3 regions of the Pseudodesulfovibrio aespoeensis Aspo-2 genome follow, and region 1 is predicted to be linked to each of the others. Evidence: predicted binding sites of a transcription regulator. Region 1 holds the regulator's gene; each other region holds the start of a gene.
What was found. Region 1 encodes sigma-54, which starts transcription at its own class of promoters, with help from an activator protein. Its sites were predicted from a motif close to CTGGCACGGNNNNTGCTT; they were not measured.
Positions count from the first base shown of each region.

Region 2: DAES_RS11855 (motility associated factor glycosyltransferase family protein) is a predicted target of sigma-54. The motif match lies at 1,635-1,652, and genes of this name have one in related genera.
Region 3: DAES_RS14630 (Flp family type IVb pilin) is a predicted target of sigma-54. The motif match lies at 2,566-2,583, and genes of this name have one in related genera.

Region 1 is NC_014844.1:1,648,594-1,658,535, forward strand. Features, by position in the region: gene DAES_RS07380 (IS1595 family transposase) at 1-190, opposite strand, end outside; gene DAES_RS07385 (nucleoside deaminase) at 215-712, opposite strand; gene DAES_RS07390 (phosphoribosylformylglycinamidine synthase subunit PurQ) at 718-1,533, opposite strand; gene DAES_RS07395 (CTP synthase) at 1,706-3,349, shown strand; gene kdsA (3-deoxy-8-phosphooctulonate synthase) at 3,350-4,159, shown strand; gene DAES_RS07405 (KdsC family phosphatase) at 4,152-4,679, shown strand; gene lptC (LPS export ABC transporter periplasmic protein LptC) at 4,680-5,300, shown strand; gene DAES_RS07415 (LptA/OstA family protein) at 5,314-6,255, shown strand; gene lptB (LPS export ABC transporter ATP-binding protein) at 6,256-6,981, shown strand; gene rpoN (RNA polymerase factor sigma-54) at 7,225-8,631, shown strand; gene hpf (ribosome hibernation-promoting factor, HPF/YfiA family) at 8,667-9,206, shown strand; gene DAES_RS07435 (PTS sugar transporter subunit IIA) at 9,209-9,658, shown strand; gene rapZ (RNase adapter RapZ) at 9,679-9,942, shown strand, end outside.
Region 2 is NC_014844.1:2,557,195-2,567,136, forward strand. Features, by position in the region: gene DAES_RS11855 (motility associated factor glycosyltransferase family protein) at 1-1,557, opposite strand, end outside; gene DAES_RS11860 (cysteine synthase) at 1,729-4,044, shown strand; gene DAES_RS11865 (glutamate-5-semialdehyde dehydrogenase) at 4,127-5,386, opposite strand; gene DAES_RS11870 (YfgM family protein) at 5,703-6,356, shown strand; gene iorA (indolepyruvate ferredoxin oxidoreductase subunit alpha) at 6,390-8,225, shown strand; gene DAES_RS11880 (indolepyruvate oxidoreductase subunit beta) at 8,227-8,823, shown strand; gene DAES_RS11885 (sigma-54-dependent Fis family transcriptional regulator) at 8,836-9,942, shown strand, end outside.
Region 3 is NC_014844.1:3,145,409-3,155,350, reverse strand. Features, by position in the region: gene DAES_RS14645 (VWA domain-containing protein) at 1-269, opposite strand, end outside; gene DAES_RS14640 (TadE/TadG family type IV pilus assembly protein) at 175-561, opposite strand; gene DAES_RS14635 (sigma-54-dependent transcriptional regulator) at 829-2,253, shown strand; gene DAES_RS14630 (Flp family type IVb pilin) at 2,675-2,857, shown strand; gene DAES_RS14625 (A24 family peptidase) at 3,005-3,550, shown strand; gene cpaB (Flp pilus assembly protein CpaB) at 3,566-4,387, shown strand; gene DAES_RS14615 (type II and III secretion system protein family protein) at 4,397-5,833, shown strand; gene DAES_RS14610 (hypothetical protein) at 5,842-6,120, shown strand; gene DAES_RS14605 (AAA family ATPase) at 6,165-7,364, shown strand; gene DAES_RS14600 (CpaF family protein) at 7,361-8,791, shown strand; gene DAES_RS14595 (type II secretion system F family protein) at 8,794-9,768, shown strand; gene DAES_RS14590 (type II secretion system F family protein) at 9,780-9,942, shown strand, end outside.

The DNA.
Region 1 (9,942 bases):
CAAATTCGCCAAAATCCATCCCTTCACCGGCCTCTTCTTCAGCTATGATTTCCCGGAGCCGATGAAAGTAAAAGGCGGCTGTTTTGACGTTCACTCCAACCAGATCAGCTGCACAGCGGGCAGTGGTGCCAGCTACAAAATGCTCAATCAATCGGAGCTGCTTTTTCTGACTCAAACGACTTTTTCGCATTGCCATACCGATAACCCAGAGGAGTTATCTGGTACAGCCCCTTCTTTTTTCGAGGAAAAACCGCTTGAGCAGGGTGGAGCATTCCTCTTCCATGACACCCTGGACAAACCACATGCGGTGGTTGGCAAAGGGCAGGGCGTGGCCCTGGAGGTTGGAGATCACGGCCCCGGCGCGGGGATCGAGTGCGCCCATGACCACGCCCGCCACCCTGGCGTGGATGAGCGCGCCGGTACACATGAGGCAGGGTTCCAGCGTCACGGCCAGGATGGTGCCGGTGAGCCGGTAGTTGCCCAGCCTGGCCGCCGCCTGCCGCAGACAGAGCACCTCGGCATGGGCCGTGGGGTCGTTCAGGCCGACAGGGTTGTTGCGGGCCGCGGCCAGCAGCGCGCCATCGGGCGCGAACAGGGCGGCCCCGATGGGGGATTCGCCCTCCTTGGCCGCCATGCACGCCTGGGCAAAGGCCACGTCCATGAGCGACCGCCACGAGGTCCCGGCGGGCGGATCGGGCGGCGTCAAGGGCATGGGGATTACCGTGTCCTGAGGTAGTTGACGCCCGCCTCGAGCATGGCCAGCCCCAGCGGGATGGCCGGATCAGTGCCGCGCGTCCACGAGGGGTGGTTGGTCGGGTGGTTGTAGCATTCCGGGTGGGGCATCAGGCCGAGGATGCGGCCCGAGGGATCGGTCAACCCGGCAATGCCCAGCGGTGAACCGTTGGGATTGTAAGGATATTCCTGGGTCGGTTCGCCCGTGGCCGGGTCCACGTACTGCACGGCCACGAGGTTGCTCTCCTGAATGGCCCTGAAGGTGGCCTCGTCCATGGGGATGATCTTGCCCTCGCCGTGGCGGATGGGAACATCGAGCAGGTCGAGACCTTTGGTGAAGACGCAGGGCGAGGCGGGATTGGCCTTGAGGCGCACCCAGCGGTCCTCGAACCTGCCGGAATCGTTGTAGGAGAGGGAAACCTGCCGCTCGAAATAGCGGCCGCCCACAGCCGGGAGCAGGCCGAGCTTGCACAACAGCTGGAACCCGTTGCAGATGCCGAGGATGATGCCGCCGGAATCAAACAACGCCTTGAGCTGGTCGAGCACGGGCGAGCCGTCGACGGTATTGGCCCAGCGCCAGCGCAGGGCCGCGGCCTGGGCCGCGCCCAGATCGTCGCCATCAAGAAACCCGCCGGGGCAGAGGAGGTAGTTGTAGCTGTCCATGCGCACATGTCCGGCCACGAGGTCCGAGAAGTAGGCGATGTCGGCGCTGTCCGCGCCGGCGGCTTTCAGTGCGTAAGCGGACTCGTTTTCGCAGTTTGTGCCGTATCCCGTGATAACGAGGGCGTTGACGCGAGCCATGAAAATCTCCTCTTGCTGTTGACTTTGTTGCAGTACCCTGCAAAATTTGCGAAGCAGTTTTTGCTGGGCAGGAACATACGTGTCCGGGACTTGTCAGTCAACATGGACGGATCATGGGGTTGCTCGTCATTTTTCCTTACAATTCAAGTATAACGAAGGGGCTTGCTGGCATATGAAAACCAAATTCATATTTATTACCGGTGGTGTTTTGTCCTCCCTTGGCAAGGGGCTGGCCGCCGCTTCAATCGGGGCATTGCTCCAGGCCAGAGGGCTCAAGGCCACCATCCAGAAGCTCGACCCCTACATCAACGTGGACCCAGGGACCATGAATCCCTTCCAGCACGGAGAGGTCTACGTCACCGACGACGGCGCCGAGACCGACCTCGACCTGGGCCACTACGAACGCTACCTGGGCAAGGCGCTCACCCAGCAGAACAACTACACCTCAGGCTCCATCTACTACTCGGTCATCCAGAAGGAGCGGCGCGGCGACTACCTGGGCGGCACGGTCCAGGTCATCCCGCACATTACCGACGCCATCAAGGAAGCGGTGGTCGGCCTGCCCACCGACGAGGACGTGGCCCTCATCGAGATCGGCGGCACTGTGGGCGACATCGAGGGCCAGCCCTTCCTGGAGGCCATCCGCCAGCTCAAGAACGACCTGGGCAAGGAGAATGTCCTTTACATCCACCTGACCCTGGTGCCCTACATCAAGGCCGCTGGCGAACTCAAAACCAAGCCCACCCAGCACTCGGTCAAGGAACTGCGCAGCGTGGGCATCCAGCCCGATATCATCATCTGTCGTTCCGAGGTGGAGCTGGACGAGGACCTGAAGCGCAAGATAGCCCTGTTCTGCGACGTGGACCGCGATGCGGTCTTCACCGGCGTGGACGTCTCCTCCATCTATGAGGTGCCGCTGAAATTCTACGAGGAGGGCGTTGACCAGAAGATCGCCATCCTCCTCAAGCTGCCCGCCAAGAACGCGGAACTCGGCCCGTGGGAAAGGCTCGTGGACCGGCTCAAGAATCCCAAGGGGTCGGTCAAAATCGGCATCATCGGCAAGTATGTGGACCTGACCGAGGCCTACAAGAGCCTGCACGAGGCGCTCATCCACGGCGGCGTGGCCAATGATGTCAAGGTGGAGCTCGAATACGTCAACTCCGAGAAGGTGACGCCCAAGAACGTCGAGAAAAAGCTCAAGGGCCTGGACGGCATCCTCGTACCCGGCGGGTTCGGCTCGCGCGGCATCGAGGGCAAGATTCTGGCCATCAGATACGCTCGCGAGAATAAGGTTCCCTTTTTCGGCATCTGCCTTGGCATGCAGTGCGCGTGCATCGAGTTCGCGCGCAACGTCATAGGGCTTGAGGGCGCCAACTCCGAGGAGTTTGACCCGCTTACCGAGCACAACGTCATTTATCTGATGAAGGAATGGTACGACTTCCGCACCAGAAAGACCGAGACGAGGTGCGAGGAGTCGGACAAGGGCGGCACCATGCGCCTGGGCTCCTACCCCTGCAAGATCAAGAAGGACACCGTGGCCCACGTCGCCTACCAGACGGTCAACATCGACGAGCGGCACCGCCACCGTTTCGAGTTCAACAACCGCTTCATCGATCAGTTTGTGGAGCAAGGCATGGTCTTTTCGGGCACAGCCCCGGACGAATCCCTGATGGAGATCGTGGAGCTGCCCGGTCATCCGTGGTTCCTGGGCTGCCAGTTCCACCCGGAGTTCAAGTCCAACCCCATGAATCCCCATCCGCTGTTCCGGGATTTTATCAAGGCATCCAAGAACGAAAAGGCGAAAAAGGACAAATAATTGGCAATCTGCGAACTCTACAGGGCCAGCCGGTCGGGTCCCTTTGTCCTGGCCGGACCGTGTGTCATCGAAAACAGGGAGATCACCCTTGAGACGGCGCGGGTCCTGGCCGGGGTGGCCGACAGGCTCGGCCTGCCCCTGGTTTTCAAAAGTTCCTTTGACAAGGCCAACCGCACGGCGGTGACGAGTTTTCGCGGCCCCGGCATGGACGAGGGGCTGGCCATCCTGGCCGAGGTCAAGCGCGAGACAGGGCTGCCCATCGTCACGGACATCCACAGCCCCGAGCAGGCGGCCCGTGTGGCCGAGGTGGCGGATGTGCTCCAGATCCCGGCCTTCCTGTGCCGCCAGACCGACCTGCTGGTGGCAGCGGCGCAGACAGGGCGGATCGTGAACATCAAGAAAGGGCAGTTTCTCGCCCCCTGGGACATGAAAAACGCCGTGGAAAAGGTCCGCGCCTCCGGCAACGAGCAGGTGTGGCTGACCGAGCGCGGCTCCACCTACGGCTACAACAATCTGGTGGTGGACATGCGCTCCATCCCGGAGATGCGCAAATTCGACGTGCCTGTGATCATGGACGCCACCCACTCGGTGCAGTTGCCCGGCGGCCTGGGCGGAGCATCCGGCGGGCAGCGTGAATACGTGCCGGTGCTCGCCTGCGCAGCAGTGGCCGCCGGGGCCGACGGAGTGTTTCTGGAGACCCACCCCGACCCGGACGCAGCGTTGTGCGATGGTCCCAACAGCCTGCCGCTGGATAAAATCGAGTCTCTGCTGGTTCGGCTCAAGGCTATCTGGGAGTTGAACAATGGATGATGGCGTCATGGCGCTGGCCAGCAAAATACGGCTGCTCGTGCTCGACGTGGACGGCGTGTTGACCGACGGAGGGTTGTACTACGATGCCGACGGCCTGGTCATGAAGCGATTCAACGTCCAGGACGGCTTCGGCATCAAGCTGGCCCAGTCCGTGGGGCTGGAGATCGGCGTCATCACCGGTCTGGACCAGAAGCCGGTGGCCAAACGCATCAGGGAACTCGGCATCGTTCACTACTATCCGGGCAACCACAAGAAGCTTCCCCATTTTCTTGAGATGTGCGAAAAGGCCGGGGTCAGTCCCGGCGAGGCGGCGTTCATGGGGGACGACTGGATCGATCTGGCCGTGATGCGCGAGGCCGGGCTGGCCATGTGCGTGCCCAACGCCCAGCCTGAGGTGCTTGACGCAGCCGACTGGGTCTCCACCCGCCCCGGCGGACACGGCGCGGTACGCGAGGCCATCTCGTTCATCATGCAGGCCAGGGGGCTTACGGAAGACGCGCTGAAACAGTGGGCGGAGTAGATGAAAAGGCGTCCCGAGCTGCTGCTCGTCACGATCTTCCTGGTGGGCCTTGCCCTGGGCATCGCGGTCAAGGCCGTCTTCTTCTCCGACGAGATCATCGAGCCCACGGCCCTGGAGCCGGTGGAGGGCAAGTCCCGGGCGCAGCTCCTTGACGAGGCGGATATCTCCGCCGAGGACATCGAACTGGTGCAGGGCACCCAGGGCGCCATGACCTGGAAGCTGCTGGCAACATCGGCCCGGTACAACCAGGAGCGAAAGCTGGTCGGCGTGGACAGGCCGCAGCTTTCCGCCTATTTCGGGGTGGACCGGCAGGAGGTCTATGTCAAGGCGGACCGGGGTGAGGTCGATCAGCCCAACGACAACCTGACCCTTTACGACAACGTGACCGGGCGGTTCGGCTCGCTTGCCCTGGACGCGGCGCATCTCGACTATGTTGGAGCCATCGACAAGGTCTATCTCAAGGGCGGCGTGACCGTGCGCAGGCCCGACATGACGCTCAAGGCGGCAGCTGTGGAGATCGATCTGGTCACCCATGAACTGAAGGCGGCCGGAGGGGTGGAGGCGCTGTTTGCGCCCAAGGGATTTGACGGAAGCCCGTTCTTGGACCAGGGCAGGGAGTAAGGCTTTGATGAATATGACAGGCAGATTTTTCACGGTGGCCCTGTGCGTGCTCGTGTTCGCCTCGGTGGCGCAGGCCGCAGACTGGGGCGAGATACGCGAGGCCGCGAACACGCTCAACGTGCGCGAGGACCGCACGCCCCGCAGCGAGCATGTGGTCACCCTGGCCAAGGGCCAGCGGGTTAAGGTCGATTTTCTGAGAGACGGTTGGTACGCGATTTTTCCCGTCAACGAGACCGAGCGTAGCGAGAAGCGGGCCATGGGCTATGCCAACGCCAAGTATCTCGTGCCGGTGACGGCGGGCGCGCCTGCTCCCCTCCATGACACGCAGCCGGAAGAGTCAGGAGACACGTCAGGGGAAGCGTCAGGAGAAGCGGCGGCAGAAGTGTCTGCTGCCCTGACCGGTCAGGACCAGCCGGTTGCGGCCAAGCCTGCGCGAAGCGGCGAAGCAGGGGTGCAGGGCGAGGGCGCGGTCAAGGGGCCGGTGGCCTCCACACCGCCAGAACCCATCCAGGTGGGCGTTGACCCGAGCCAGGTGCCGGTCAAAATCACCTCGGACCGCATGACCTACGATGAGAACGGCAAGGTCGTCTCCTTTGTGGGCAACGTGGTGGCCGTACACGGCGAACTGACCCTGTGGGCCAATCGGCTCTCGGCCTTCTTCTCGTCACGCAGCGGCAAGAAGTTCGCCGTGGACAGCATCGATCGGATCGTGGCCGAGGGCGACGTGCGCGCCCAAAAAGGCAAGACCGAAGGATCGTGCGGCAAGTTGACCTACCTGGTCGAGGAGCAGATTCTCAAGATGGAGGAGGACCCGATCCTCAAGGACGGGCCGAACAGCCTGACCGGCAATGTCATCAACTTTTTCGTGCGCGAGAACCGCAGCGAGGTTGTGAGCGGCCAGGGCAAGCGGGTCCAGGCCATTTTCCTGACGCCCGAAAAGATCAAGGTGCAGTAGATGGCCGTCGGACTCATCGCAGCCAACCTCTCCAAACGGTACGGCCAGAAAGAGGTCGTGCACGGGATCAATCTCGAACTCAACACCCGCGAGGTGGTCGGCCTGCTCGGCCCCAACGGGGCGGGCAAGACCACCACGTTCTACATGCTCGTGGGCATCGTCAAGCCCAACACCGGGCATGTGTCGCTGGGCGGCGTGCCCCTGACCGACAAGCCCCTGCACGAGCGCGCCCGCATGGGCGTGAGCTATCTGCCGCAGGAAAGCTCCATCTTCAAGAAACTCACGGTGCGCCAGAACCTCCAGATCATCCTGGAGCAGACGGCCATGACCCCTGCGGCCCAACACCGACGGGCCAACGAGCTGATGGAGATGTTCACCATCACCAAGCTGGCCGATCAGGCGGCCATGTTTCTCTCCGGCGGCGAGCGGCGCAGGCTCGAGATCGCCCGCGCCCTGATCATGGACCCCAAGTTCATCCTGCTCGACGAACCCTTCGCCGGTATCGATCCCATTGCCGTCATCGACATTCAGGAGATCATCTCGGTCCTGAAAAGCATGGACATCGGCATCCTTATCTCCGATCACAACGTGCGTGAAACATTGAACATCTGCGACCGTGCCTATCTCGTGTACGAAGGGTCGGTCATTCTAGAGGGCAGCCCGGAGGAGATAGTGCAGGACAGCCGCGCCCGCCAAATCTATCTTGGCGAGGATTTCCGCCTCTGATCCCCTTTTTCCCCATCCTTCCGCTCTTGGCGATTTACACCAGGGTGAATCATTGGTACACTTTTTTCATGTGGCGTATTCTCTGGTATTAATCGAGACGCGACAGTGGGTTATAAGTATTGTGTTGCGTCCTTTTGTGATGTGTGGCAGTGTCTGAACCAAGAATCGCATGTGATGGTGAAATAAAGTGAAACGAACCCCCGGAACGCAGTCGCGATGACTCTGGTCCGAGAGGCTTAGAATATGGGATTGGAACTCAGGCAGCAACTCAAGCTCTCCCAGCAGCTGGTCATGACCCCGCAGTTGCAGCAGGCCATCAAGCTGTTGCAACTCTCGCGACTGGAGCTTTTGGAGACGGTCCAGCAGGAACTCATGGAGAATCCGTTTCTCGATGAGACCGAAGTCGAGACCGAGATTCGCGAACCTGAGAAGTTGACTGAATCCCAGGCCGAGGAGGAGCTTGTCCGCACTGCGGACTGGGAAAACTATCTCGGCGAGTTCTCCAGCACATCCAAACAATCCACGGCCCGCGACTCCGAGATTCCTGAGGAGGGGCTTTCCTTTGAGGCGCGTCTGGCCTCGAAGCCGACCCTGGAGGGGCATCTCAACTGGCAGATGCGGCTCTCCAACTTCACCGAGCGCGAGGTCGCCATTGGCGATGTGGTGGTCGGCAACCTCGACCACAACGGGTATCTCCAGGCGACCATTGAAGAGATCATGAGCATGGTCACCGCCACGCCCGAGGAGGTGGAGTCGGTTATCCGGCGGTTGCAGCGGCTCGACCCGGTGGGTGTTGGGGCGCGCACCCCGCAGGAGTGTCTGCTGGTGCAGATGGAGGTGCTTGGCTACGACGATCCGATCCTGGTCTCCCTGGTCCGCGATCACCTGGAAGACCTGGAGAAGAACCGTTTCAAGCCCCTGGCGCGCAAGTTCAAGATTTCCATGGACGAGCTCAAGGAGTACATCGAACAGCTCCAGACGCTCGACCCCATGCCCGGCTCCCACTACGCCAGCGCCGAACCCCATTATGTCAGCCCGGATGTTTTCGTCTACAAGTACGGCGAGGATTTTGTCATCATCCTCAACGAGGACGGGCTGCCCCGGCTCCAGATGAACTCTTTCTACCTGGAGACCATGCAGGGGGCCAAGAACAAGGAAAAAGAGTATTTCCAGGAAAAGATGCGATCTGCCGCCTGGCTGATGAAAAGCCTGTACCAGAGGCAGAGAACCTTGTACAAAGTAGTTGAGAGTATTGTCCGCTTTCAGCGTGATTTCTTTGAGGAAGGCGTGACAAGACTCAAACCGCTCATCCTCAAGGAGGTGGCAGAAGACATCGAGATGCACGAGTCCACCGTCAGCCGCATCACGACCAGCAAGTACGTGTCCACACCGCACGGCATCTTCGAGTTGAAGTTTTTCTTCAACAGCGCGCTGGATCTCAATGACGGCTCCCAGGTAGGCTCCGAGAGTGTCAAGGCGCTCATCAAGCAGATGATCGCCGCGGAAGACCATAAAAAACCCTTGAGCGACGAGCGGATAGGCGAGATACTTCAGGAGAGGCTCGAAGTGAACATCGCCCGCCGCACAGTGGCCAAATACCGCTCCGCCATGGGCATAGCGTCGTCTTCCAAGAGAAAGCAGTATTTCTAAGGCAGGCTTTCAGCACGTTCAACCAGGAGGAATGTATGAACATAAGCTTCACTTTCAAGAACTTTGAGCCGTCCGATCATCTCAAGGGCTATGCGCAAAAGCGTTTTGAAAAGGTGGGCAAGTATGTTTCCGACGCGGAGGCCGACCTCCAGGTCAACCTGCTGGTCGACAAGTTCCGCCACAAGGCGGATATCATCCTGAATGCCGACGGCATCCATATTTCCGCCTATGAAGACTCCGAAGACATGTACTCGACCATCGACATGGTGCTCGACAAGCTGGAAGCCCAGATGCGACGGATGCGCGAAAAGATCAAGGACAGGACCAAGCAGGCGCGCGGCAACAAGGTCCAGATGAACTTCCTGTCCTACGGGAGCATTCCCGGAGAGTCCGGGCCGACCATAGTCGGCACCGACACTTATGAACCAAAGCCCATGTCCGTTGACGAGGCGGCCCTCCAGTTGGAGACCCTTGACAACGAGTTCCTCGTGTTTCTCAACGCCGAGACCGAGGGAGTGAACGTAATCTACAAGCGCAAGAACGGCGACTTCGGTCTGATCGATCCTGGAAACTAAGCATGAAACTCGGTGATTACCTGGACAAGGACCTCGTCCTTTATGACCTCGCCTCCGCCACAAAGCCGGAGGTGCTTGAAGAACTCCTCGCCCCGGTGGGCGTGAAATATCCAGAGATGGACACGGACCTCGCGGTCCGTGTCCTTCTTGATCGTGAAAACCTCGGCACCACGGGCATCGGTGACGGCATCGCCATCCCCCACGGCAAGCTCGAAGACCTGGAGCAGGTCATTGTGGTGGTCGGCAGGAGCGTCTCAGGGGTCGATTTCGCGGCCCTGGACCACAAGCCGTGCGCCATCTTCTTTCTTGTGCTCGCCCCTGAGCAGGTGGCAGGCATGCATCTGCGCATCCTGGCCCAGGTCTCCCGGGTGCTCAAGGACGAGGCCTTCCGGCGCGAGTTCATGGAGGCCGAAAGCAACGAGGCGCTCTGGAAGCTCCTCGAAGAGGTCTAGCCTGTGCAGGAGCCATGTCAGTGACGCCAGCCAACACCTTTCCCATGGTCGTCGTGACCGGCATTTCCGGCTCTGGCAAAAGCACGGCGCTCAAGGTCTTCGAGGATCTCGGCTTCTTCTGCATCGACGGTCTGCCGTCGGGCATGTCTCCGAAGATCGCCGATCTGATCCTCAAGCAGGATTCCAAGTACCGCGGGCTGGCGCTGGGCATGGACATGCGTCAGCCGGAATTTCTGGAAGGGTGGGACACCGCCCTTGAGGAGCTGGCCAACATGGGCATCACC
Region 2 (9,942 bases), 910 kb from region 1:
AAGGGCTTCGTGGATCTCGCCCTGGTTGGCGGCCACATTCTTGAAGAGCTTGCCCAGGTGTTTCTCGATGTTGCGCAGCGAGGTGGCCCACTTGGGGCCGCGCGGCTCAAATTGCACCGGGGTCATGGTGCCCCGGCTGGCCAGCAGTTCGCTCATGAACCGGGCCACGCCGCCCGGAGCCGAGGCCAGCAAACCCTCGCCGTAGGCGGTGTCCAGGTCGACCACGCGGGTTCCGGCGATGGGCACGCCGCCGCCGTAGACGTTGAAGACTGGCACAGAGGATTCCTTGAGGTCGTCCTCCAACTCGCGCTTGGCGGTCATGTACTGGACCGTGGTCAGGATCTCCTCGCCGTCCATGTTCCGGGTGGTCTGGTGATAGCTCTGACGGACCATGTTGGTAGTGTGGTTGTGGTGCCCGGCCGCGTGGGAGCGGTCCCTGAGCCAGGCGTAGTCCTGGCCGAGGAGGAGCATGTGGCTGACGCCGAGCCAGCGCAGCAGGCGCGAAAGGGTCACCGAGACGTTGCCGCCCGCGTCGAGCACGAGATCGTGCCCTTTCATGGAGTAGGTGCCCATGCCGCCCACGGTCCACAGGGGCAGGGTCGGCCCGGCGTAGCGGGCCACGGCCTCTGGGTTGACCTTGGTGGAATAGATGAGGGGCACGTCGCGGACAAAGTCGGGATCGAGCCGGGCAAAGAGGTTGAGCATGGACGCGTCGTAGTCGATGGCCACGCAGAAATGCGGCTTGATGCCCAGCGCCTGGAGCGTGGGCACGGTCTGCAGGGCGCAGGTGTAGAGGGCATGGCCCGGATTGTCGCGCAGCCTGGCTGCGGAATCCTCAAGGCTCGGTCCGGCGCCGAGGATGATCCCGCCGATGCCCGCGGCCCGGCCCTCCAGCCCCTTGATGGACCCCTCGGCCATGGCCCGCCGGAAGTTGCGTATCTCGTTGCCGACCATCACGTCCTGGCGAAAGCGCAGGGTCGAGAGCTCCAGCGAGAAGTTCTCCAGCTTGTTGCGCATGAAGGTGCCCCAGCGGGCGTATTCCGGCCCCAGTTGCTGGCTGGGAATGTCGCACTTGAGATGGATCTGGCCGTAGATGAACTGGAGGTCGAGGTTTCTGACCACCTCGTGGATGTATTTCTCGTCCGGGATGAGGACATGGAATTTCTTGGACTCGAAAAACGGACGGTAGTCGGTCTGGCCCAGGCAGGCCAGGAGCATCTCGGGCCGAGGCTCCACAAGCATGACCTTGTGGGTGTCGGGCATGCCCTTGATGACATGGTTGACGCCGTATCCCAGGTTGCAGCCCACGATGAAGGTGGCCGAGGTCTCGGGCTTGTCGCCGCCCACCCACGAAGTATAAAGGCCGGTGGGCGGCAGGCTCTCGAACATGCCCTTGCCGCTCTCCATGCGCCAGTCATGGATGCCGTATTCGTTGATGAACAGGTTGTTGAGCAGCGCCTCCTCGCCAAAGGGGCGGGTGGAGAGCCACTGAAAGACGGGATGGCCCTGGGCCTGCAAATACTCGATGTTGTCCTTGAGGAAGGGATACGCGGTCATGCCTCGTCCTTTGTGTTCGCTTCGTGTCCGGGTCCGCGCACCGGCGCGGGGTGTTCGCTTCGTGTTCGGACGGGAAATTGCACGATGCGTGCCAGTTGCACCTGGAATGTTTTTGCCATACGGTGCGTGGGTCGAGTGCGAATCCTTTTTCCGTTATTTCAGGGAAATGCCATGAACAAAGATCTGCTTTCACTCATCGGCGGGACCCCGCTGGTGGAGATACGCCATCTCAACCCGAACCCGAACGTCAAGATTTTGGCCAAGCTGGAGGCGCAGAATCCCGGCGGGTCCATCAAGGACCGCGTGGCCGTGGCCATGATCGAGGCTGCCGAGCGGTCCGGCGAGCTGACCAAAGACAAGATCATCATCGAGGCCACATCGGGCAACACCGGCGTGGGGCTGGCCATGGTCGCGGCCATCAAGGGCTACCGCATCAAGCTGCTCATGCCCGAGACGGCCAGCGAGGAGCGCAAGATGATCATGGCCGCCTACGGCGCACAGCTGGAACTGACGCCCGGCCACCTCTCCACGGACGGGGCCATCGAGCGCGCCTACCGCTACGCCCGCGAGGAGCCGGACACTTACGTGCTTATGGACCAGTTCAACAACCCCGCCTCCATCGACGCCCACTACCAAGGCACGGGCCTGGAAATCTGGGAGCAGACCGGCGGCGCGGTCACCCACTGCGTCATGGCGCTGGGCACCTCGGGCACGGCCATGGGCATTGCCAAGCGGCTGCACGAGATGGGCAAGGTCCATGTGGCTGCGGTGGAGCCCTACGCAGGCCACAAGATTCAGGGCCTCAAGAACATGCTCGAATCCTACCCGCCCGGCATCTACGACAAGACCTGGCTCGACGAGATCCTGCATGTGGACGACGAGACCGCCTTTGAATACTGCCGCAAACTGGCCAGGGCCGAGGGCATCTTTGCGGGCATGAGTTCCGGCGCGGCCCTGGGCGGGGCCATCCTCCTGGCCGAGCGGCTTCAGTCAGGTCTCATCGTGACCATCTTCCCGGACTCGGGCGAGCGCTACCTGAGCACCCACCTCTACCGCCAACAGGCGGGCAGCGGCATCACGCTTTTTGACATGGCCACGGGCGCGACCAAGCCCCTCAAGACCCAGGGGGGCCTGGGCCTCTACACCATGGGGCCGAACCTCGACAACCCGGACGGTCTCGACGCGTGGCGGCGGGTGGTGGTCCTCGACGTGCTGGCCCGCCACCTGCGCTCGCTCGGAGTGGAAACCCGCGCCGCCGTGGGATTGAGCGACATGGACGACCGCACCCTGACCGCAGCCCGGCACACCGACGCCGACCGGGCCGTGTTCGCAGCCGGGCTTCGCGCCCGGATCATGGAGCGCGCCCGCGACATGGGCGTGGCAGTGGCCGGGGGTGACGGTGCGGGCGTGGACTTCCCCCTCTCCTCAAACAGCGAGGGCAAGGCCCTTGAGCTGTGCCGCAAGCTGCTCGGCAAAGGGCTGGCCTACGAAAAGCTGCGCTCGGTCTACTTCGACATCTTCCGCGACAAGCGCTACGGCGAGATCGGAGCCATGGACATGGACAAGGTCTCGGGCGGGCGCACCGTGGACCTCGACGCCTACGTCAAGGACAATCCGCTGGACTTCACCCTGCTCAAACGCGCCACCCTGCTCGACCTCAAGCGCGGCGAGGTGCTGGAGACCGAATGGGGCAACGTGCGCCCGTCCTGGTTCCTGCAGCACGCGGCCACGGCCCTGACCAGCCTGCCCCGCATCGACGTGATGATCGGCAGCGAGAAACACCGCTTCCCCCACCTGGAAAATCTCCGGGCCATCTGGTCCGCTGCCGGGCGCGAGCTCCAGGCATGGCTGCTCAACCATCAGGCCACGGACTGCGCCGACGCGACCCTGACCACCGTGGCCGACACCCTGGGCGGATTCCGGGCGGCCCGGTTCTGGCTGCTCTCGTCCGCCTGCCGCAAGCCCCTGTGCGCCAGCAGCGACAACCTGGTCATGTGGGCGCGCAACTGGCGGCGGGTGCAGGAGGCCTTGGCGGCCCTGAGCGCGCCCCGGACCGGGGCGGCACCGTCGGGCGAAAGCGCGGGCAAAATCCCTGGCGAAGCCGATCAGGCCGTGTTCGACCTGCGCGCCGGATTCAAGACGGCCATGAACGAGGACCTCGCCCTGCACCGCTTCTGGCCCGTGCTCTTCCGGTTCGTCAAACAGGTCAACGCCTGGGCCGCCGCAGGCGCGCTGACCGGCCCGGCAGCCTCGGCCTGCCTCGACGAGCTCCTGGCCGTGGACGCCATCCTCGGCATCCTCGACCACGCCCAGATGCCGCTCCCCCTGGCCGACCTGCCCATTGAGGTGCAGGGCATGCTGGCCGACCGCCAGAAGGCCCGCGAGGCCAAGGACTTCGCCGCCTCCGACGCCCTGCGCGACCAGATCGCCAACGCCGGATTCCGCCTGGAAGACACGGCAGGCGCACCAAGGGTGTTCAGGATGTAATGGGAAATTGGCGATCGAGAGCCAAGAAAAGGCCGCCGTTCCCACGAGAACGGCGGCCTTCTTTGTTGTCTGTGACCGCTCCCTACTCCCGCACCTGGCCCTCGCCCAGGAGGACGAACTTGGCGCTGGTCAGCTCGCGCACGCCCATGGGGCCGTAGGCGTGGAGCTTGGAGGTGGAGATGCCGATCTCGGCCCCCAGGCCGAGCTGGGCGCCGTCGTTGAACCGGGTGGAGGCGTTGGCCACCACCAGGGAGGCGTCCACCTCGCGGACGAAGCGCATGCAGTGCTCGTAGTTCTCGCTGAGGATGGCCTCGGTGTGGTTGGAGCCGTGCTCGGCGATGAAGTCCAGGGCCTCGTCCAGGGAATCCACCACCCGGACGGCCAGGACCAGATCAAGGAACTCATACCCCCAGTCGCCCGGCATGGCCGGTTCGGCAGCGTCGCCGAGCAGGGGCAGAGAGCGCGGACACGCCTTGAAGCGCACGCCCTTGGCGGCCAGAACCTTGTCCACGCGGGGCAGGAGCACCCCGGCCACGTCGCGATGCACCAGCAGGCACTCCAGCGCGTTGCAGCCGCTCGGGTACTGGGTCTTGGCGTTGTCGATGATGGGCACGGCCCTGGTGATGTCGCAGGAGGCATCGGCAAAGAGGTGGCAGACGCCCTTGTAGTGCTTGAGCACCGGCATGGTGGCCTGCTCGGTCACGGCGCGGATCAGCCCCTCGCCGCCGCGCGGGATGACCACGTCGATGAAGTCCGAGAGCTTGAGCAGTTCGGCCACGGCCTCGCGGTCCGTGGTGGCAGGCACCTGGACCGCGTCGCGCGGCAGCCCGGCCTGCTCCAGGGCGCGGTGCATGAGCCCGGCCAGACAGGTGTTGGAATGGAACGCCTCGGACCCGCCGCGCAGGATGACCGCGTTGCCCGCCTTGAGGCAGAGGATGCCCGCGTCCACCGTGGCGTTGGGTCGCGACTCGTAGATCATGGCCACCACGCCGAGCGGCACGCGCATGCGGCCCACCAGCATGCCGTTGGGCCGTCTGGTCATGGACTCGATGCCGCCCACGGGATCGTCCATGGCCGCCACCTCGCGGCATCCGGCGATCATGGAGCGCAGCACCTTGTCGCTGATGGTCAGCCGCTGCACCCGCGCCTTGTCCAGCCCGCGCTCCTTGGCGGCGGCCAGGTCCAGGGCATTGGCCTCGGCAATGGCCGACGCTTCGGCCTCCAGCAGGTCGGCCAGCGCCACAAGCGCCCCGCTCCGGGCCTTGCCCGACGCCTTGGCCAGGGTCCGCGACGCGCGTCTGGCGCGCCTGCCCATCTCGATCATCTGTTGGCGGATATCCATGCCCCCTCCCTGAAGATTGTCGCTACCGCCCGCCAGACCAGCCCAGGTCCGCGCGGATTCACTGTGCTAACTCCCGTCCGGGCAAAAAGTCAAACCCGCTTCGCCCAGACGAACCACTCCCCCAAAGGGCCTGTTTGCGCATTTTGTCATTTGCCAGAGATGCAACCCGCAAAACGACCCCAAAAGGGGCTGAAAAGGGTGGTTGCGACAAAATAGGCTTTGACCTTTTTTACAATTTTGCTTATCTAGCCCTCTGCGTTGTCGAGACCCTAGTCCGGCGATCATACAGACACCCTTACGGAGGACATCGAAAGCAATGGCTGAAAACAAGACCGCCGAACACACCACCCTTGAAGACATCGAGGCGCGTGTTCCCAACTCCCTGCATCCTGTCATCGAAGCCGCCTTCAAGCACAGCAGGCAGATCCTCGCAGGCGTGGTCGCCATCATCCTCGTGGCCGCAGCCTACGCGGCCTACAGCGGCTACACGGCACGGGCGCTGGCCAATGCCCAGACCCAACTCGGCACCATCGTCATCGAGGCCGCGGGCCAGGACAAGATCGACAGGCTTGAGGCGCTGCTCGACTCCGCGCCCACCACGGCCCGGCCCGCCGTGTTCCTCGAACTGGCCCAGTCCGCCATGAACCTCGCGCAGTACGAAGCGGCTGCGGGCTACTGGGGCAGTCTGGCCGCGGAAGCAGACAACGAGATGCGGCTCATCGCCCGCATGGGCCACGCCAAGTGCCTGCTCCTGGCAGGCAGGGCCAAGGAGGCCGTGGCCGAACTCAAGGATCTGGCGGGCATTGCCCCGGCAGATTTCACCGCGCCGGTCTACCGCCAGCTCGCCGTGGCCGCCGAGGCTGCGGGCGACACCCCCCAGGCCCTGGAGGCTTACCGCAAGCTGGCCGAGCAGCAGGTGACGGACAAGCCCTTCATCGACCACAAGATCGCCCAACTGGAAGCGAAATAAACCGGTTCCGCGAACCACGCACGGAGATATCCCATGCCCCATCCCCTCCTGGCCGACACTCCCGGCCACATCGACCTTCTGCTCGGCAACGAAGCCATTGTTCGCGGAGCCGTGGAGGCGGGATTGCAGGTAGCCACCTGCTACCCTGGCACCCCGTCTTCCGAGGTGCCCGACACGCTCTTTCGCCTCTCGCCCGAAGGCAAGTACGCCTTTGAGTATTCCGTCAACGAGAAGGTCGCCCTCGAAGTGGCGGGCGGAGCCACCCTGTCCGGCGCGCTGACGCTGTGCACCATGAAGCACGTCGGGGTCAACGTGGCTGCCGACCCGCTCATGACCCTGTGCTACACCGGCACGCCGGGCGGCCTGCTGCTGCTCTCTGCGGACGATCCGGGCTGCCATTCGAGCCAGAACGAGCAGGACAACCGCTATTACGCCCGGCTGGCAGGCATGCCGGTCCTCGAACCGGCCACGGCCCAGGAGGCCAAGGACATGACCCGCGACGGGCTGCTCCTGAGCAAAAAGCACGGCGCGCCCTTCATGCTTCGTACCACCACGCGGGTCAACCACCTGCGCGGCCCGGTGGAGTTTGGCCCTGTGGCCGACCCCGGCACCCCGGAAGGATTCAAACGCAATCCGTCGAAGTTCGTGCCCATCCCGGCCTTTTCCCGGCCCATGCATGTGGCCCTGCTCGAGCGGCTCGAAGCCCTGCGCCAGGAGGCCGAGAACTCCCCCTACAACACCGTCACCGGCAGCGGATCGCTGGGCATCGTCTGTTCAAGCATCAGCCGCGCCTATGTGGCCGACGCCCTGGCTCAGTCCAGTCTGACCGGCAAGGTCAAGGTGCTTGGACTCGGTTTTAGCCACCCGCTGCCCGAGACCCTGTGCCTCGATTTCCTCTCGTCGGTGTCCAAGGCGCTGGTGGTGGAGGAGCTGGAACCCATCCTCGAAAACGACCTGCGCGTACTGGTCCAGAAAAACGGCCTGGATGTCGAGATTCTCGGCAAGGACGTGCTGCCCCGGTGCAACGAGTTCACCGTGACCATGGTCGAGGACGCCATCTATCGGCTCACCGGCGATGCGGCCCCGACGCGGGACGCCTGCCAGCCCGCCGCCCTGCCCATGCGGCCGCCCAACCTCTGCGCGGGCTGTCCCCACCGCGGCACCTACTTCGCCGCCCGCAAGGTCTTTGGCGATGACGCGGTCTACTCCTCGGACATCGGCTGCTACACCCTGGGGCTGCTGCCCCCGCTCCAGGCGGCGGACTTCCTGCTCTGCATGGGCTCTTCCATCTCGGCAGGCGGCGGCGCGGCTCTGGCCTCGGGCAAGACCGTGGTGGCCTTCATCGGCGACTCCACCTACTTCCACTCCGGCCTGACCGGCGTGGCCAACGCGGTGTTCAACAAGCACAACGTGCTCATCGTGGTGCTGGACAACCGGACCACGGCCATGACCGGCCACCAGCCCCACCCCGGCGTGGACAAGACCATCCTCGGCGACAACGACTCCCGGCTGGACATCGAGGCCTCGATGCGCGGACTTGGCGTGACCGAAGTGCGAGAGGTCAACCCCTTCAACCAGAAGAAAACCCAGGCCGCCTTCGAGGAACTCAAGGAAATGAAGGGCGTGCGGGTGCTCATCGCCAAGGAGCCTTGCCCGCTGTTCACCCGCCGGATCTACAAAAAAGTCGCGTCCCAGGTGGCCTATGTGGCCGAAAGCTGCACCGGCCGGTTCGAGTGTCTGGACACCCTGGCCTGCCCGGCCATGTACCGGGACGGCAACCGCGCAGCGGTCAATCCCATCCTGTGCAACGGCTGCATGCTCTGTCTGCAGGTGTGCGGACACATCAAAGCCAAGAAAAGGGACAACTAGAATGAACGACGTCAAGCCCATCCGCATATTCATGACCGGCGTTGGCGGCCAGGGCACCCTGACCGCCACCACCCTGCTGGCCAGGACCGTGCTCGCCGCTGGTCTGCCCGTCACCTCCGGCGAAATCCACGGCATGGCCCAGCGCGGCGGCGTGGTGGAATCCACCGTGCTCATCGGCTGCAAGTCGCCCAAGATCGGCCACGGCGAGGCGGACATCCTCATGGGCTTCGAGCCCATGGAGACAGTGCGCGCCCTGCCCTATCTGAAACGCGGCGGACTGGTCCTCTCCAGCACCGAGTTCATGCCCCCGCTCTCTGTGGCCATGGGCAAACAGCAGTGCCCGACCCTGGACGAGATCAAGGCCAGGGTGGCCGACTGCACCGACCGGGCGTACTTCATGGCCTGCCAGACCATCGGCATCGAGGTGGGCGCGGTCCAGAGCGGCAACATCGCCCTGCTCGGCGCCCTGTGCGCCACGGGCGCGCTGCCCTTTGGCCCCGAAGCCCTCGAAGCGACCATCAGGGCCAACCTCCCCGCAAAGATTCAGGCCGTCAACCTCAAAGCCCTGGAACTCGGCATAAAAGCCCTCAACGCCTAGAGAAGTATTGAAATGGCACACAAGAAACAGGACGACTCCGACCTCAGCTATCTGGTCACCCTCAAGACCATTCAGGACACCCTCAAGCGGGACGCCCCGCTTGAGGAATCGCTGAACCAGCTGCTCAGAATACTGGCCCAGGACATGGAGTATGTCCGGGCGTTCATGGTCATCATGGACCCCAAGACCGAAAACCTGAAGCTCTCGCTCACCTACAGCCCGGCCCGCTCCGACGACGTGACCTATTCGCCGGGCCGGGGCGTCATCGGTCGCGTGTTCAACACGGGCGAGTCCATCACCATCCCGCGCATGTCCGACGACAAGGAGTTCCTGAACAAGGCGTTCGGACGCAGCGAAGAGGAACTTCGCAAGCTCGGCTTCATCTGCGTGCCGGTCATCAACCGGGGCACGGACCACGAGGAAGTCATCGGCGCGCTCTCGGTGGACGTACCCCTGATCCCGGCCGAGGACCTCGACGCGCACCGCCAGTTTCTCGAAGTGGTGGCGGGCATCATCGCGGGCCATGTGGCCCAGTTGCAGGAGGAGATGGCAACCCATAACCACCTGCTCACCCAGGGCATGATGGCCGGCGGCCCGGACTCGACCCCGCCCAAGGACTTCGTGGCCGCCAGCAAGGCCATGCGCCTCGTGCTCAGGCAGTCGCGCCAGGTGGCCCCCAGCCGGGCCACGGCGCTGCTGCGCGGCCAGTCCGGCACCGGCAAGGAGCTGCTGGCCGAGGCCATCCATTCGGCCAGTCCCAGGGCCGACAAGCCGCTGATCAAGCTCAACTGCGCGGCCCTGCCCTCGGAGCTCATCGAGTCCGAGCTGTTCGGCCACCAGAAGGGCGCGTTCACCGGCGCATTCCAGACCAAGCGCGGCCTGTTCGAGGTGGCGGACCAGGGCACCCTGTTCCTCGACGAGATCGGCGAGCTGTCCATGGACGCCCAGGCCAAGGTGCTGCGCGCCATCCAGGAGAAGGAAATCCAGCGCGTGGGCAGCGAGCAGACCATCACCGTGGACGTCCGGCTCATCTGCGCCACCCACCAGCCTCTGGAGGAGCTGCTCCAGAAGGGCAGGTTCCGCGAGGACCTCTACTACCGGATCAACGTCTTCCCCATC
Region 3 (9,942 bases), 1.5 Mb from region 1:
AGGTCCGGGTCATAGGGCAGCTCCAGGCTGCCGGCCAGGGCGCCCGCGTCCACCGCGGCCTGGAGCCGGGTGTGGGTGACGTACATGTTGCCCATGTCCACGGCCAGCCCGGCCACGGCCAGCAGCACCGGCAGCAGCAGGGCGATGAAGGTGCTGGCCGCGCCGCTCTCGGACCTAGGGCAGGGGCATTGTGGTCTGGGCGACGAGTTCGAGGGACGCCTGACTGGTGAGCAGCTCGAGGGCGTTCTGGATGAACGGGTGGTAGGCATAGGAAACCTCGACGGTGACAGTGTTGGAGGCGGAGTCGGCGGTGACGGAGGTGGTCACGGCCTCGCTCTTGAGTCCCTGAGTGACGGCCTGGACCAGGGCCTCGATGTCCGAGGCCGTGCCGTCCATGAGCGCCATGCGCGCGCCCTCGCGGCTCGCCTGGACCACGCTCGAATAGGCGTGCATGGCCCCGGCACCTTCCACGAGGGTGAAGAGCAAGAGGGCCATGAACGGCAGCATCAGCGCGAATTCGACTGCGGCCAGTCCCCGGCGTGAATCGTCCCGCTTCCTCATGTGCATATCTCCTTAACAAAGGACAGGCTCCGTGCAACGGCCCTGACAGCGGGCCGAACGCCCTTGTCATAGCAATGGGTGTGCCATCATGGGGTGCCGGGCAACGTTTCATTGCATATCGCTGTTATTCATTGATATTTGAAAGATCGTCCCTCAGCCGGGTCCGGCGCGGGCCCGGTGTTCAAACATGGATATCCATTTTTCATGGATTTCCCTGCCATGACCGTGTATCGTGTCGGCAAGACAGAGGGGAAGAGGGGAGGAACCATGGCCGAGCGGATACTGGTCGTTGACGACGACCGCGCGTTTCAGGGGATGCTGGTGGAGGCCCTGATCGAGAAGGGGTATGCGGTGGACACCGCGTCCACCGCCGAGGAGGGCATCCGCAAGGCAGGGGTTATGGGGCCGGACCTGATCCTGCACGACATCAAGCTGCCGGGCATGTCGGGCCTGGACGCCCTGGCGCATCTGGCCCAGGCCGCGCCGGGCGTGGATGTCATCGTCATGACCGGCTACGCGTCCAAGGATTCCGGGGTGCAGGCCATGCAGCGCGGGGCCTACGACTACTTCACCAAGCCCTTTTCCCTGGTGGAGATGGAGGTGGTGGTGCGCCGCGCGCTGGAGAAGCGGCGGCTCCAGCAGGAGCTGGCCGAGCTCAAGCAACGCGGCAAGGAGAGCCCGCTCAACGCCATCATCGGCCAGTCCGCGCCCATGCGCGCCCTCAAGGAGCGCATCGCCAGGGTGGCCGGGCTCAACGCCGATGTCCTGATCCTGGGCGAGACCGGCACCGGCAAGGAGCTGGTCTCGGACACCATCCACACCCTGAGCGCACGGGCCAGGGGGCCGTTCGTCAAGATCAACTGCGCGGCCATCCCGGAAAATCTCATCGAGAGCGAACTGTTCGGCCACGAGAAGGGGGCCTTTACCGGGGCCGCCGCTGCCAAGGCGGGCAAGTTCGAGCAGGCCAAGTCCGGCACCATCCTGCTGGACGAGATCGGCGACATGCCGCTCAATCTCCAGCCCAAGCTGCTGCGCGCCGTGGAGCAGAAGCAGGCCGAGCGGTTGGGCGGGGCCAAACCCGTGACCTATGACGTGCGCATCATCGCGGCCACCAACCAGGAGCTGGAAAGGCGCGTGGAGAGCGGCGCGTTCCGCAGCGATCTCTACTACCGGCTCAACGTGGCCACTCTGCTCCTGCCGCCGCTGCGCCAGCGCAAGGACGACCTGCCGCTCCTGGCCGAGTTCTTCCTGGACCGGGCCAACCGGCGGCTGGGCACGGACATCTGCGCCATCTCCCAGCAGGCCATGGAGATATTCTTCAACTACGACTGGCCGGGCAATGTCCGCCAGTTCGCCAATGCGGTGGAGCGGGCGGCCATCTTCTGCACCTCGACAGTCATTACCCCCGGCGACGTGGATCAGGCGTTCTCCAACAAGCGGCCCGCCGGAACCTGCGACCCGTGCCCGCCGCAAGCCGCGCCCGGCGCAACGATTGCCCAGGCCGCAGCCGAGGCGGACGGGCTGCCGCTCCGGCAGGCCCTGGTCCGCTTCGAGCGGGCGCGCATCGAGGACGCCCTGCGCCGGGCCAGGGGCGTGCAGACCGATGCTGCCGCCAGCCTGGGCATCTCGGCCAAGAACCTCTGGAACAAGCTCCAGAAGCACGGCATGGATCCGACCGCCTTCAAGGGATAGCGACAGGACACAGATGTCTCCGCAAGGGGCTGGGCTTCGGCGCAGCCCCTTTTTCGCGTGCCTTTGCGCCCGCAAACGCACCCCTCTCCGACTCCTGGGTGCGCCATCCATTTTTCGTGTATTTGCGTATTCTCCCGAATCATTTGGAGTTTTCAGGGAAGCAGCCCGGCTTCGGCAGCCCGGAGCAGTCCACTGATCGTGGATTCGTGCCTGGGGCCGAAAGGGTCGCGAGGAGGGCAATTCGTGCGCTGAGAAATTTTTATTGTAAAAATTACAGCATGTTGATGTGTGTTTTTTCATCGGTCTGCGGCGGTGGCACAGCGGTTGCTATTGTCGGGGCGTGGCTGGTGCGAATCCTCGCAAAACGAATTTCAGGCCCCTTGAGGGTCGGGACCAAAAAAAGAAACCAAGGAGAAAAGCAATGTCCAAGATCATGAACCTGATCATGAATGAAGAAGGCGCGACCGCTCTTGAATACGGTCTGCTCGCAGCCCTGATCGCCGCGGCCATCGTCGGCGCAGTCACCACCCTGGGCGGCGTCGTGTCCACCACCTTCAGCTCCATCGCCACGAGCATGCAGGCGGCCACCGCCACCGCTCCGTAGGCCGGGCGTCCAACAAGCGAATCCGTATAACGGAAGCAGCAGAGCAGCCGGACCGGGGCGCGCGGGAATGCAGCCCGCCAGCCCCGGTCCTGTCGTCCGAGGGGAAAACGGACGGCAGGGCAAGGCGCTCTGATCATCGGGGGAACCATGGACCATCTCATTGCCACTATGCTCGTCGCGGCGTTGGCCGTGGCCACTGTCACCGACATCAGGCGCCAGCGCATCTACAACTGGCTGACCTTCCCGCTCATTCTTTCCGGGCTGGCCGCGCACACCCTGCACGCCGGGCTCGACGGCCTGCTGCTCAGCAGCGGCGGGTTTGCCCTGGGCCTTGGGGTCATGGTCGTGCCGTTTTTCCTGGGCCTGATGGGCGCGGGCGATGTCAAGCTCATGGCCGGGGTGGGCGCGTGGCTCGGCGCCCAGGCCGCCTTCACCGCCTTTCTCTTCACCTGCCTTGCGGGCGGGTTCTACGCCGTGGTCGTGCTCGCGCGCCATTTTGACCAGTTCAAGGCCGTGCTGGTCAACATCTGGGCCACCTTTCTGCTGGCCGCGTCCACCCGCAGGTTCGAGTACACGCCCGTGGTCGAGGCCCAGTCCATGCCCCGGTTGTGCTACGGCGTGGCCATTGCCGTGGGCACCGTGGCCGCCATGGTCGTCAACGTGGCCCAGACCGGCTCGGTCCTGGCCCGCTAACCAGGGGAGATGCTCATGAGCAGATCGGCCCGCGCACTCATCCAGATCGGCATTTCCCTGATCCTCGCCCTTGGCACGGGCGTGCTCATCTTCATGTGGACCAGCGGCGTGACCCAACAGCCCGTGGCCGCGCCCAGGGCCGAGACCGTGCCCGTGGTGGTGGCCCTGACAGACCTGCGTCCCGGAATCAAGTTGACCCCGGCAATGCTTGAAACGCGTCAATTCACCCCCGACTCGCGGCCCTCGGGCGCGTTCGGCGAGCCGGGCCTGCTGGACGGGCGCGTGCTGGGCGTGGCCGTGGGGGCCAACGAGGCCGTGACCGAGGCCAAGCTGGCCGATGCCTCGGTCATCGGCGGCGGTGTGAGCGCGCTCATCGAGCCGGGCAAGCGGGCCATGTCGGTCAAGGGCAACGCGGTCATGGGGCTGGCCGGATTCGTCCGTCCCGGCGACCGGGTGGATGTCATCGTCTCGCTGGTCCAGGGGCGCGGCAACCAGGAAGAGCCCGTGACCAAGCTGGTGCTGGAGCGGGTCAAGGTCCTGGCCACGGGCACCGAATTGCAGGCCCCGGACACAGAGGGCAAGGCCGCCTCGGTCGATGTCTACACCCTGGAGCTGACCCCGGACGAGAGCGAGCGCCTCGCCCTGGCCGCCACCCAGGGAACGCTGAATTTCGCCCTGCGCAACGCCACGGACACGGACAAGGTGCTGACCGACGGCGTCACGGTCAACAAGGCCCTGGCCGCCCTGCGTCCGGCCCCCAAGCCCGCGCCGGTCAGGCGCAACCAGGTCTCGGTCGAGGTCATCACCGGCGGCGAAACCACGACCCTGAAGTTCTAGGAGGCCGCCATGAAGACCCGCCCCCCCCGCTCTTTCCTCCTGGCTTTCCTGATGGCCCTGGCCGTGACCGTTTCGGGTCTGGTCCCCCTGGCTGTGGCCGACGTGGACGTGCTCAACACCGAGGCCCCCGGCGTCATCAGCCTGGTGGTCTCCAAGTCCACCATCCTGACCGCAGACGCGCCCGTGAGCCGCGTCTCCCTGGCCCAGCCCGAGACCGCCTCGGTGGTGGTCCTCTCGCCCACCCAGATATACATCACCGGCAGGAAGCTCGGCACCACCACCCTGACCCTGTGGTCCGGCGGGCAGGTCAGCGGCGTGTACGATCTGGTCATCACCCCGGACGTGACCCGGCTCAAGCGCATGATCCACGAGATCCTGCCGCGCGAGCGGTCGGTCCAGGTGCTTTCGTCGGGCGAGTCCATCACCCTGTCCGGCTCGGTCTCCAACACCGGCGACCTGACCTCGGTCCTCTCCCTGGCCGAGGCCGAGGCTCCGGGCAAGGTGGTCAACCTCCTGCGCGTGGACGGCGTGCAGCAGGTCATGCTCCAAGTGCGCGTGGCCGAGATGAGCCGCACCGCCCTCAAGCGCATGGGCATCAACCTGGCTGCCACTTTCTCCAATTTCACGGTCTATTCCTTCCTGAACAACCTGAGCAGTCTGGCCAACACAGGCTCCAACGTCATCGAGCTGACCGACAAGATCAACAGCGTGGTCCGCTACAACAGCGGATCGACCAACGTGGTCGGCATGCTCGACGCCCTCAAGGCGCACGGGCTGGCCCGGCTCCTGGCCGAGCCCAACCTGACCTGCGTGTCCGGCGAGTCGGCGGACTTCCTGGTGGGCGGCGAAATCCCCATCCCCAAGCCCGGCGCGCTCGGCACGGTCAGCATCGAGTTCAAGCCCTTTGGCGTGGGCCTCGAATTCACGCCCACGGTGCTCAGCTCAGGGGCCATCAACCTGCACGTCAGCCCCGAGGTGTCCGAGCTCGATTACACCAACGCCCTGCGCTACCAGGGCTACGAGATCCCGGCCATCTCCACCCGCAAGGCGTCCACCGTGGTCGATCTGGCCGACGGCCAGAGCTTTGCCATCGCCGGGCTGATCAGCGAGTCCCTGAAGGAAAACAACCACCGCTTCCCGGTGCTGGGCGACATCCCGGTGCTCGGCACGCTCTTCAGAAGCTCCGACTACCAGAAGAACAAGACCGAGCTGGTGATCATCGTCACCGCCCATCTGGTCAAGCCCCTGGACATGGCCGGGCAGACCCTGCCCGGAGACGGCTTCAAGGAGCCGACCGACTACGAATTCTACATGCTCGGTCTGCTTGAGGGCCAGGGCGCGTCCCCGGCGGCCATGGTCGGCGCGCAGGCCCGCAGCGGGTCCGAGGCGGTTGTTCGCCCGACAACGGGCTTTGACGGAGACTTCGGCCACGCCTGGCCGAGATAGGAGAAACCATGCGCAATATGCTCGTCTACGCCGCTGTTCTCGGCATCATGCTCCAGATGGGGTGCAGCCCCCTGACCCGGCACGAGGAATCCGCCGCGCCGTTCGGCGCTTCGGTGCGCCAGGCCCTGAACCAGCAGATACTCAACCCGGAGGCCGGGACCGACGCGCCCGTGGTGGGCCTGGATGGCCGCTACGCCGCCAAGGTCGGCACCACCTATCAGGAAGGGCCTAAGACCGACTCGAGCGAAGGCCAGAGCGTCTCTGAAATCATTATTCAAGGCCGATAGCCCGGCAGGCCGACGACCGGGACAGGAAAGAGAGGGAGAAATCCATGGACAACAGGATCATGCCCGTCACGCTGGCACTGGCCGACAAGGAAGAGCGCAAGCGGCTGGAGCGCATCGTGGCCGCCAGCTACATGGTCCGGCTGGCCGACGAGGACGCGGGCGAGACCGGCGTGCTCGTGTACGAACCAGGCGCTGCTGTGGACGAGGATTTGTCCCACATCATCAAGGCCCTGGAATCGGGCCGGGTGGACGATGTCTACCTGACCGGCCACCGGGCCGACCCGGACATCCTCATCAGGGCCATGCGTAGCGGCATCCGCGAGTTCCTGCCCTTTCCGGTGGCCGAGGAGGATTTCCGCGCCGCCATCATGCGCACGGCCATGCGCCGCAGCCAGCACTGCGACGACGGCGAGCGGGGCCGGATCGTGACCCTGGCCGGGTGCAAGGCCGGGGTCGGCGTCTCCACCCTGGCCGCCAGCCTGGCCTGGTCGCTCAACCGGCGCGCGCCGGGCCGCACCCTGCTCCTGGACCTGCGCCAGCCCGTGGGCGAGATCCCATATTTTCTGGACCTCAAGTACGAGTACACCTGGGGCCACCTGATGGAGGACATCTCGCGCCTTGACGCCACCTATCTGCACAGCGTGGTCACCGGGCACGAGTCCGGGCTGGCCGTGCTGCCCGGCCCGACCGACAACACCGCGCCCGACCGGGGCGCCCTGTCCCAGATCCTCGAACAGCTCCGTTTCGGCTATGACTTCATCGTCGTGGACACGGCCTTTCCTGAGGACGCCTCTCTTGCAGGCGACGGGTTGCCAGCCGAGATGGACACGGCGGACACCCTATATCTGCCTTTGCACCTGACCCTGCCGTGCCTGTCGCGCACCACGCGGTTGCTGGAGGCTGTCCGCCGCCACAGTCCGGCCCTTGAGGCCAAGGTCAGGCTGGTGGCCAACCGGGTAATCAGGGACTCCACCATAGGCGTGGCCGAGGCCGCCGAGGTCCTGGGCCGCGACATCGCCTGGGTGGTGCCCGAGGATTTCGCCTCGGCCCTGTCCTCCCTCAACCAGGGCACGCCCCTGACCGGAGCCTGCCCCAAGTCGCCCGCTGCCAGGGCCATCGAGCGCATGGCCGCAGACCTCGACCACCGGCAGATGGCCGGGCCAGCCCGCGCGTCCTTCTCCCTTGGCGCGCTGTTTGGCAGGCGGCGGGGCGCGGGCCAGCATCTGGCCGGGGCGGCGTCATGAGCCTGGCTGCAAGGTTGAGCGGCAGGCCCGCCCGCACTGCGGCCAAGGCCGGAACCACGGCGTCTTCTTCCGCCCCTTCCGTTGCTTCTGCCTCCGCTTCTGGTCGCGGCGCGGCCAAGTCCGTGCGCGCGGACATGGCGGACCATTACTTCGAGATCAAGACGCGCATCCACGACCGGCTTATCGACATGATCGACCTCTCGCTGCTCGACGCCCTGGGCGAGGCGGACATGCGCGCCGAGGTGGCCAGGGTGGCCGAGGGGCTGCTCTGGGAGGAGTTCCAGAACGCGCCCCTCAACCTGGCCGAGCGCAAGCGGATGCTCTCCGAGATCCAGGACGAGGTCATCGGCCTGGGGCCGCTTGAGCCGTACATCAAGGACCCCACGGTCAACGACATCCTGGTCAACGGCTACCGCCAGGTCTATGTGGAGCGGGCGGGCAAGCTGGAGCTGACCCCGGCCCGGTTCAAGGACGACAACCACCTGCGCAGGATCATCGACCGCATCGTCTCCCTGGTGGGGCGGCGCATCGACGAGTCGCAGCCCCTGGTGGACGCGCGCCTGCTCGACGGCTCGCGCGTCAACGCCATCATCCCGCCGCTGGCCATCGACGGCCCGTCGCTCTCCATCCGCAAGTTTTCCAAGGACCCGCTGGAGACATCCGACCTCATCGCCTTCAACTCCCTGACCCAGCCCATGGCCGAGCTGATGGACGGCATCGTCAAGGCGCGGCTCAACGTGGTCATCTCCGGCGGCACGGGATCGGGCAAGACCACGCTGCTCAACTGCCTGTCGCGCAGCATCCCGGAGGACGAGCGCATCGTCACCATCGAGGACGCCGCCGAGCTGCAACTCAAGCAGGACCATGTGGTCCGGCTGGAGACGCGCCCGGCCAACATCGAGGGGCGCGGCGAGATCGGCCAGCGCGAGCTGGTCAAGAACTGCCTGCGCATGCGCCCGGACCGCATCATTCTCGGCGAGGTGCGCGCCTCCGAGGCCCTGGACATGCTCCAGGCCATGAACACCGGCCACGACGGCTCCCTGACCACGGTCCACGCCAACACCCCGCGCGACGCGCTCATGCGCCTTGAGACCATGGTCTCCATGGCCGGGCTCAACCTCTCGCCCATTTCCATGAAGCGGTACATCTCGTCGGCCATCGAAGTGATCATCCAGGCCACCCGGCTGGTGGACGGCACCAGAAAGGTCATCTCCATCCAGGAAGTCACGGGCATGGAGGGCGAGATGATCACCATGCAGGAGATATTCGCCTTTGAGCAGACCAACGTCAGCGCCGAGGGCAAGGTGGAGGGGTATTTCACGGCCCGTGGCATCCGGCCCAGGTTCGCGCAGAAGCTCGAACGCATGGGCCACACGTTCCCGCGCGACATGTTCGAGGTCTCGCCCCTGGCCGGGAGACGGGGGTAGCCATGCCCGTGTCACTGCTCATTGCCCTTGGCGGCGGCGTTATCGTTTTTCTGCTGCTCACCGGCGTGGCGTCGCTCACGCGGGCGGGCCAGGCCGCCGCCCGCGAGCGGGTGCAGCACAGGCTGCGCCGGTTTGCCCTGACCGGGAGCGAGGCCGGGGCCATTGATCTGGTGCTCAAGCAATCGGCCATGAGCTCCATGCCGTGGTTCAACCGGATGCTCTCGGGCATGCGTCTGGCCGCGGGTCTCAAGCGGACCATCAGCCAGGCCAATGCCAGGGGCACGGCGGGCGTGTATCTGCTCGCCTGCGGACTGCTCGGGCTGCTCGGCGCGTACGCGGGCCTGGCCATGGCCGACAGGCTGTGGGTGGGCATGGTCCTGGCCTGGCTGCTCGGCTCCATGCCCGTGTGGCATCTGCGCAGGCTCAAGGCACGGCGCATGGGCCGGTTCCAGGCGCAACTGCCCGAGGCGCTCGACCTCATGAGCCGCGCCCTCAAGGCCGGGCACACCTTTGGCGGGGGCATGCGCATGGTGGCCAACGAATTCGCGGACCCCATTGGCGGCGAGTTCGGCAAGACGCTCGACGAGATCAACTACGGCATGGACGTGGACCGCGCCCTGGCCAATCTCCAGCTGCGGGTGGATGTGGAAGACCTCAAGTTCTTCGTCGTCTCGGTCAACATCCAGCGCGAGACCGGCGGCAACCTGGCCGAGATCATTGCCAACATCGCCCGGCTGGTGCGCGAGCGGTTCGCCCTGTTCGGCAAGGTCCGGGTGCTCTCTGCCGAGGGGCGCATCTCGGCCCTGCTGCTCTCGGCCCTGCCGTTTTTCATCGCAGGCGTGCTTTATTTCATTAATCCCGACTACATCAGCCTGCTGTGGACCAACGAACTCGGGCGTTCCATGGCCTGGGGCGCGGTCGCCTCAATGATCGTCGGCATCGTGGTCATGCGTCGCATGGTCAAGATACAGGTCTAGGAGCAGACACCATGGACAGCGCGCTCATCCCTTTCATTGCCGCAGGGCTGGCCTTTGCCACGGTACTTGTGGCCGGGCTGGGCATGGCCGGATATTTCGGCGGTGCGGGGCAGGCGGCGCGGCTGCGCGAGCGCGTGGCGGGCGGCCCGACTGGCCGGTCCGTCGAATCGCGGC